DNA from 2 places in the Aquincola agrisoli genome. Region 2 is predicted to be linked to the other one. Evidence: predicted binding sites of a transcription regulator. Region 2 holds the regulator's gene; the other holds the start of a gene.
The links. Region 2 encodes FNR, which switches genes on or off when oxygen is low (the NO sensors DNR and NnrR bind a similar motif). Its sites were predicted from a motif close to TTGATNNNNATCAA; they were not measured.

Region 1 (3,404 bases), on a different contig from region 2:
CGGCGTCACCTTCTTCAGCGGCACACGCAGCCGCGCCAGGTCGTCGGCATGCAGCGTGCGCACCCGCCGCGCCTGCAGCAGCTTGTCGACCGACGACACGCCCAGTCCCGGCACGCGCAGCAGCAGCTCGCGCGGCGCGCGGTTCAGGTCGACCGGGAAGCGCTCGCGGTGCGCCAGCGCCCAGGCGAGCTTGGGGTCGACCTCGAGCGACAGCATGCCGTCGCCCGCGCTGACGATCTCGTCGTGCGCGAAGCCGTAGTAGCGCATCAGCCAGTCGGCCTGGTAGAGGCGATGCTCACGCACCAGCGGCGGCGCGGTGGGCGGCAGCTGCGGCGAGGCATCGGCGATCGGGCTGAAGGCCGAGTAGTACACGCGCTTCAGCCGGTACGAGCCATACAGGGTCGCGCTGGTGGTGAGGATGTGGCGGTCGGTGCCGGCATCGGCGCCGACGATCATCTGCGTGCTCTGCCCCGCGGGCGCGAACACCGGCGCCGCGGCGCGCCGGGGCCGGGCGGCCGGCATCGAGGCCACGGGCTTGGGCGCCGCCGCCTCGCGGGCGTCGTCGATGTGCAGGCGCAGCCGCGCCATCGAGCGGCGGATGGCCTGGCCGTCCTTCTCGGGCGCCAGCGCCTGCAGGCCTTCGGTCGTCGGCAGCTCGACGTTGATGCTCAGCCGGTCGGCGTAGCGGCCGGCGCGCGCGAGCAGCTCGGCGTTGGCCTCGGGGATGGTCTTCAGGTGGATGTAGCCGCGGAAATCGTGCTCCTCGCGCAGGCGGCGCGCCACCTCCACCACCCGCTCCATCGTGTAGTCGGGGCTGCGGATGATGCCGGAGCTGAGGAACAGCCCTTCGATGCAGTTGCGGCGGTAGAAGTCGAGGGTGAGCTGCACCACTTCGTCGACGCTGAAGCGCGCGCGCGGCACGTTGCTGCTGACGCGGTTGATGCAGTAGAGGCAGTCGAACAGGCAGTAGTTGGTCAGCAGGATCTTCAGCAGCGAGATGCACCGCCCGTCGGGTGCATAGCTGTGGCAGATGCCAGCGCCCTCGGTCGAGCCGATGCCGCGCCCGCCGACCGAGTCCCGCTTCGTGGTGCCGCTGGAGGCGCACGAGGCGTCGTACTTGGCGGCATCGGCCAGGATGGCGAGCTTGCGTTGGAGTTCCATGGACGGCGGCTTAAATAGCTGTATGAATATACAGCCATGAGCGCCGTGCAGCGAGCGGTGTTACGCCTGGCTGCGCCTGGGCGCCGGCCCCGGGCCCGCAATGCCCCGCGGCATCAGAAGCGCTTGCCGAACCCGACCGAGAACAGCAGCGGATCGGCCTTGAACTCGCCGAGCTTCGCGCCGGCGGCCGACACGTCGGTGCGGATCTGCACCTTCTTCAGGTCGACGTTGACGAGCCATCCGTTGCCCATCGGTACGTCGAAGCCCGCACCCAGCGCCAGGCCCCAGCTGTTCTTGTCGATGCGCACGCCGGGCGGCAGGTCGACGCTGGAGAAGCGGGTGTAGTTGATGCCCGCGCCGACGTACGGCCGCCAGCCCATGCCGGTGAAGTGGTATTGCAGGCTCAGCGTGGGCGGCAGGTGCTTCAGCGAGCCGATCTTGCTGCCGCCGGCCCGCAGGTCGTGCTTCTGCGGGTAGGTCAGGACCAACTCGGCGGCGATGTTCGGCGTGAAGAAGTAGGTGACGTCGACTTCCGGAAAGGTCTTGTTCTTCAGGCTCAGGTCGAGCGGGGTGCCGTCCTTGTCGGCCGAATCGAGGTGCAGCGCGCGGGCGCGCACGATCCAGTGGCCGGTGTCCTGCGCCCGGGCGGCGGGGGCGGCGATCGTCAGGGCGGCAGCGGCGGCGAGCGCCAGCGCATTCCAGCGCTTGTTCATTCGAACTCCTTGGTGGGATGAGGGGGTGCGGGCATCAAGGGCCCGCACGCCATTGAGCCGTGCCGTGCACGCCCAGGGTTTGTCCCAGCGCAAAAAGCGCCAGCGGCTCGGCGCGCCGTCGAGGCGCAGGTTGATGCGCGTCAAACCACCAGGCAAACCGAAATCACATTTGCATTTTTTATCAATTAACCCCATATTCAGGGGGTGCCTGTCGCACATGCAGGCTGCACACGCACTTCGAGGACACCGCATGGCTCCGATCCCGGAAGCGCTGCCGGCCATCTGGGCCCAGGCCGCCCGACAGCTGCCCTTCCTGCTGCTGCAGGCAGCGGCCGTGGGCGGCATCCTCGCCATGGTCGGGCTTCGCAGGCGCGGCGTCGGCACCGGTTTGCTGCTGGGCACCCTGGGCACGCTGCTCGCGCTGATGGTGGTCGAGTGGATGCACTTGCCCCAGAAGCCTTATCTGCGCAGCGACCTGCTGTTCCTCGCGGGCCTGCTGGGCGGATGGCGCTCCGCCGCGGTGTGCCTGGCGATGGCGTGCGCGACGCGCGTCATGCTGGGCGGGCACGCACAGCTCGCCGCGGCCGTCCTCGACATGGGCGTGGTCACGCTGGCCGGCACGCTGATGCACCCGTGGCTGCTGCGCCGCGCGCGGGCGGGCCTGGCGCCGAAGGACGTGCTGGCGGCCTGGGCGGTGCGCACGCTGGCCGGGATGGCCACGCTGCCGCTCGCGCTGTGGCTTCAGCTGGCGGCGCCGGTCGCCGCGGCGCAGAACCTCGCGCTGCGCACGTTGGGGGCCGCCATCTCGCTGGCCCTGATCGCGGCGATCTTCGCGCTCCTGCGGCGCGAGGCCCGGGAGCACGAGGCTCACGTGCAGCAGCTCGCCAGCGCCCGCATCGACCCGCTCACCGGCCTGCCCAACCGACGCGGCCTGACGGAGTACTTCGACCGCCTCCTCTCGCACGATCCCCAGGCGGCCCACACGCTGGTGCTGATCGAGGTGGGCAACATGACGGACATGGTGCTGGCCCACGGCCACGACTGGACCGACCGCTTCTGGCGCGACCTGGCGCCGCTGATGCACGAAGACCGCGCGGGCGGGCTGCTCCAGCCCTACGCACCGGCCTGCTTCCTGTTCTCCGACCTCACGCTCGCCGTGGTGCTGCACCGGGTGGCGCTGGCGGACGTCGAATCGCGGAACCTCGTGCCCCGGCTGCATGCCGAACTGTGCGACGCGCTGCGCTGCCGGCGGCCCGGCCCGCTGCCGCAGCTGCACTACGGCGTGGCCGAGGCCGGGCCCGGGGCAACAGCCAGCACCGCCGCGGCGCTGCGCAACATCAGCCTTGCGCTGCGCAGCGATGGCCAGACGGTGCGCTACTTCCGCCAGTCGATCGCCGAGAAGGCACAGCTCGATGCACAGGTGCGGCAGCTGCTGGCACAGTGGATCGTCTCGCGGGAACCGCCCCTGCACTACCAGCCGAAGTGCGACCTGCGCACCGGCCGCGTGGTGGGTGCCGAGGCGCTGCTGCG
Region 2 (3,404 bases):
GCTTCCAGAGCGCGATGTTCGACCACGACACGCTGATCGTCAGCTACGACGAGCAGCGCGGCGAGCCCCGCGGCAAGCGCGGCCGCAAGGACGACAAGGCCGGCAAGGGCGACTGCATCGACTGCGGGCTGTGCGTGCAGGTCTGCCCCACCGGGATCGACATCCGCGACGGCCTGCAGTACGAGTGCATCGCCTGCACGGCCTGCATCGACGCCTGCAACGGCGTGATGGACAAGATGCAGTACCCGCGCGGGCTCATCCGCTACGCGACGCAGAACGCGCTGGCCCTGGGCGAGGCGCCGGGCCGGCTCTTCAAGCGGCTGCTGCGCCCGCGGGTGCTGGTCTACGGCGCCGTGCTGGTGGCCATCTCCGCCGCCTTCGTCGCGAGCCTGATGGTCCGCTCGCCGCTCAAGGTCGACGTGGTGCGCGACCGCGCCTCGCTCGCGCGCATCGTCGACGACGGCCGCATCGAGAACGTCTACCGGCTGCAGCTGATGAACGCCAGCGGCGAGCCGCAGCGCTACCGCGTGGAGGTCGGCGGCCTGCCCGGCCTGCAGCTCGGCGAGCACGCCCCGCTGGCGCTGCAGCCCGCCGAAGCGCACTGGTTCGTGCTGCAGGTGCAGCTGCCACCCGAGGCGGCGCAAACCCTGGGCAGCGGCGCCCATCCCATCCAGTTCCGCGTGGTGGCCGAGTCCGGCGACCGCCCGGCCGACGTGACCGAGAAGTCCACTTTCATCGTCCCCCGCTGAGGACCGCCATGAACAAGCCCGATGTCCGACCCGTCCTGCCCTGGTGGCGCGTACCGATGGTGTGGCTGGTAATCGGCGGCCCCGCCGTCGTCGTCGTCGCCGGCATCGCGACGGCCGTGATCGCCCTGCGCGGCGCCGACGTCGTGATCGCGCCATCGGTGCCGCGGGCGGTCACGCAGTGGAAGGTCGAGGTGCCCGGCACGGCGGCCGAGGCGCCGGCCGAGGCGGGAGCCAGGCCGTGAGCTTCACGCTGCGTGCCCTGCTGATCGCATGGCCCGCCTTCGTGATGGCGGGCGTGCTGGAGATGCTGGTGTTCGCGGTGGTCGACCCGGCCACGCTGAGCTGGTTCGGCCAGGAGCCGATCGGCTGGCCGAACAACGCGGTCTACACGGTGACCTTCCTGATCTTCTGGGCGGTGATCGCCACCTCGGGCGCGGTCACCCAGCTGCTGGCCGCGCCGGTCAGCAGTTCGGGCCGTTGACCAGCCTGCGCAGGCCGTCCTGGTCGGTGATGCGGATATGCCGCTGCTTCACTTCGAGCAGGCCGTCGTCCTGGAACTTGGAGAAGGTGCGGCTCACGGTCTCGAGCTTGAGGCCGAGGTAGCTGCCGATCTCCTCGCGCGTCATGCGCAGCACCAGCGCCGACGGGGAGAAGCCCCGCGACTGCAGGCGCTGCGTGAGGTTGAGCAGGAAGGCGGCGAGCCGCTCCTCGGCGCGCATGCTGCCCAGCAGCAGCATCACGCCGTGGTCGCGCACGATCTCGCGGCTCATGATCTTGTGGAACTGCCGTTGCAGGTCGGTGAACTCGCGCGAGAGGTCCTCAAGTTCGGCGAAGGGGATCACGCAGACCTGGGAATCCTCCAGGGCGACGGCGTCGCAGCTGTGGCGGTCGGTGCTGATGCCGTCCATGCCGAGCAGCTCGCCGGCCATCTGGAAGCCGGTGACCTGGTCCCGGCCGTCCTCGGCGGACACGCAGGTCTTGAAGAAGCCCGTGCGCACCGCATAGAGCGAGTGAAAGCCGTCGCCCGCGCGGAACAGCGCCGCGCCCCGCGCCACGTGGCGCCGCGCGTCGACCAGCCTGTCCAGCCGCTCCAGATCGGGTTGCGACAGCCCCAGCGGCAGGCACAACTCGCGCAGGTTGCAGCTGGAGCAAGCCACCTTGAGCGGCTCGATGCGGATGGAGGTGGTGGGGCTGGTCACTGCTTCGCCGTCCTGTTTGCGTTCGATCAAGGATTGTTGACTCCCCGCGCGCGACGGGCCTTGCGCCACATCAAGTCCCGCGGGCCGGACCTCCGGCACAGTGGGCACGATGAATGCGTCCAGTACGACCCTCCGCGCGGCGCCCAAGGCCATGGACACGGCGTTGCTGCGCCGTTTTGATGTGCCCGGACCACGTTACACCTCCTATCCTACGGCCGATCGCTTCGTGGAGGCCTTCGGAGCCGCCGAACATGCGTCGGCGCTGCAGCTGCGTGCAGGCGCCAAGGTCGCCGGCGGGGGGCCGTTCTCGCTGTACGTGCACGTGCCGTTCTGCGAATCGGTCTGCTACTACTGCGCCTGCAACAAGGTCATCACGCGCCGCCACGAGCGCGCCGCGCCGTTCCTCCAGACCCTGGAGGCCGAGATGGCGCTCAACGCGTCGCTGCTGGGCAGCCCGCAGCCGGTGTCGCAGGTGCACCTGGGCGGCGGCTCGCCCACGTTCCTGGACGACGGAGAACTGCAGCGCCTGATGCAGGCGGTGCACAAGCATTTCCGCATCGTGCCGGGCGCCGAGCTGTCGATCGAGGTCGATCCCCGCACGGTCGATGCGCAGCGGCTGCAGGCCCTGCGGCAGCTGGGCTTCAACCGGCTGAGCTTCGGGGTGCAGGACTTCGACGCCCGCGTGCAGCAGGCGGTGCACCGCGTGCAGCCGCTCGAATCGGTCGCGGCGCTGATGCGCAGCGCCCGTGCGCTGGAGTTCGATTCGATCAACGTCGACCTGATCTACGGCCTGCCCCGCCAGACGCAGCTCAGCGTCGCGACGACGATCGCGCAGGTCATCGAGCTGCAGCCCGACCGGATCGCGCTCTATGCCTACGCGCACCTGCCGCAGCGCTTCAAGCCGCAGCGCCGCATCCATGCCGCCGACCTGCCCCCGCCGGCCGACCGCGTGGCGATGCTCGAGGGCTCGGTGGCGCAGTTCCTCGACGCCGGCTACGTCTACATCGGCATGGACCACTTCGCCCGCCCCGGCGACGCGCTGGCCATCGCCAAGCGCCAGGGCCGGCTGCACCGCAACTTCCAGGGCTACAGCACCCAGCCCGACTGCGACCTCATCGGCCTCGGGCCCTCGGCGATCAGCCGCATCGGCGCCACCTACAGCCAGAACGCGAAGGACCTGCAAGGCTGGCACGACGCGGTGACGCAGGGCCAGTTCCCGGTCGAGCGCGGGCTCGCACTCACGCGCGACGACCTGCTGCGACGCGCGGTCATCATGGCCCTGATGTGCCAGGGCCGCGTCGAGTTCGAATCGGTCGAGCTGGCGCACCTGGTCGACATGCGGCGGTACTTCGCCGAGGAACTCGACCGGCTCGTGCCCCTGGCAGAAGCCGGCCTGGTGGACCTGGGGGGCGACGCGATCCAGGTCACGCCCGCGGGCTGGTACGTGGTGCGCGCG

Region 1: V4F39_RS14480 (OmpW/AlkL family protein) is a predicted target of FNR. The motif match lies at 2,005-2,018, and genes of this name have one in related genera.

Annotation. Positions count from the first base shown of each region.
Region 1 covers NZ_JAZIBG010000028.1:595,939-599,342, forward strand. Annotated here, with positions in the region: gene V4F39_RS14475 (putative DNA modification/repair radical SAM protein) at 1-1,161, opposite strand, end outside; gene V4F39_RS14480 (OmpW/AlkL family protein) at 1,275-1,874, opposite strand; gene V4F39_RS14485 (GGDEF domain-containing phosphodiesterase) at 2,125-3,404, shown strand, end outside.
Region 2 covers NZ_JAZIBG010000020.1:43,264-46,667, reverse strand. Annotated here, with positions in the region: gene ccoG (cytochrome c oxidase accessory protein CcoG) at 1-749, shown strand, start outside; gene V4F39_RS08110 (hypothetical protein) at 758-991, shown strand; gene V4F39_RS08105 (hypothetical protein) at 988-1,230, shown strand; gene fnr (fumarate/nitrate reduction transcriptional regulator Fnr) at 1,211-1,948, opposite strand; gene hemN (oxygen-independent coproporphyrinogen III oxidase) at 2,058-3,404, shown strand, end outside.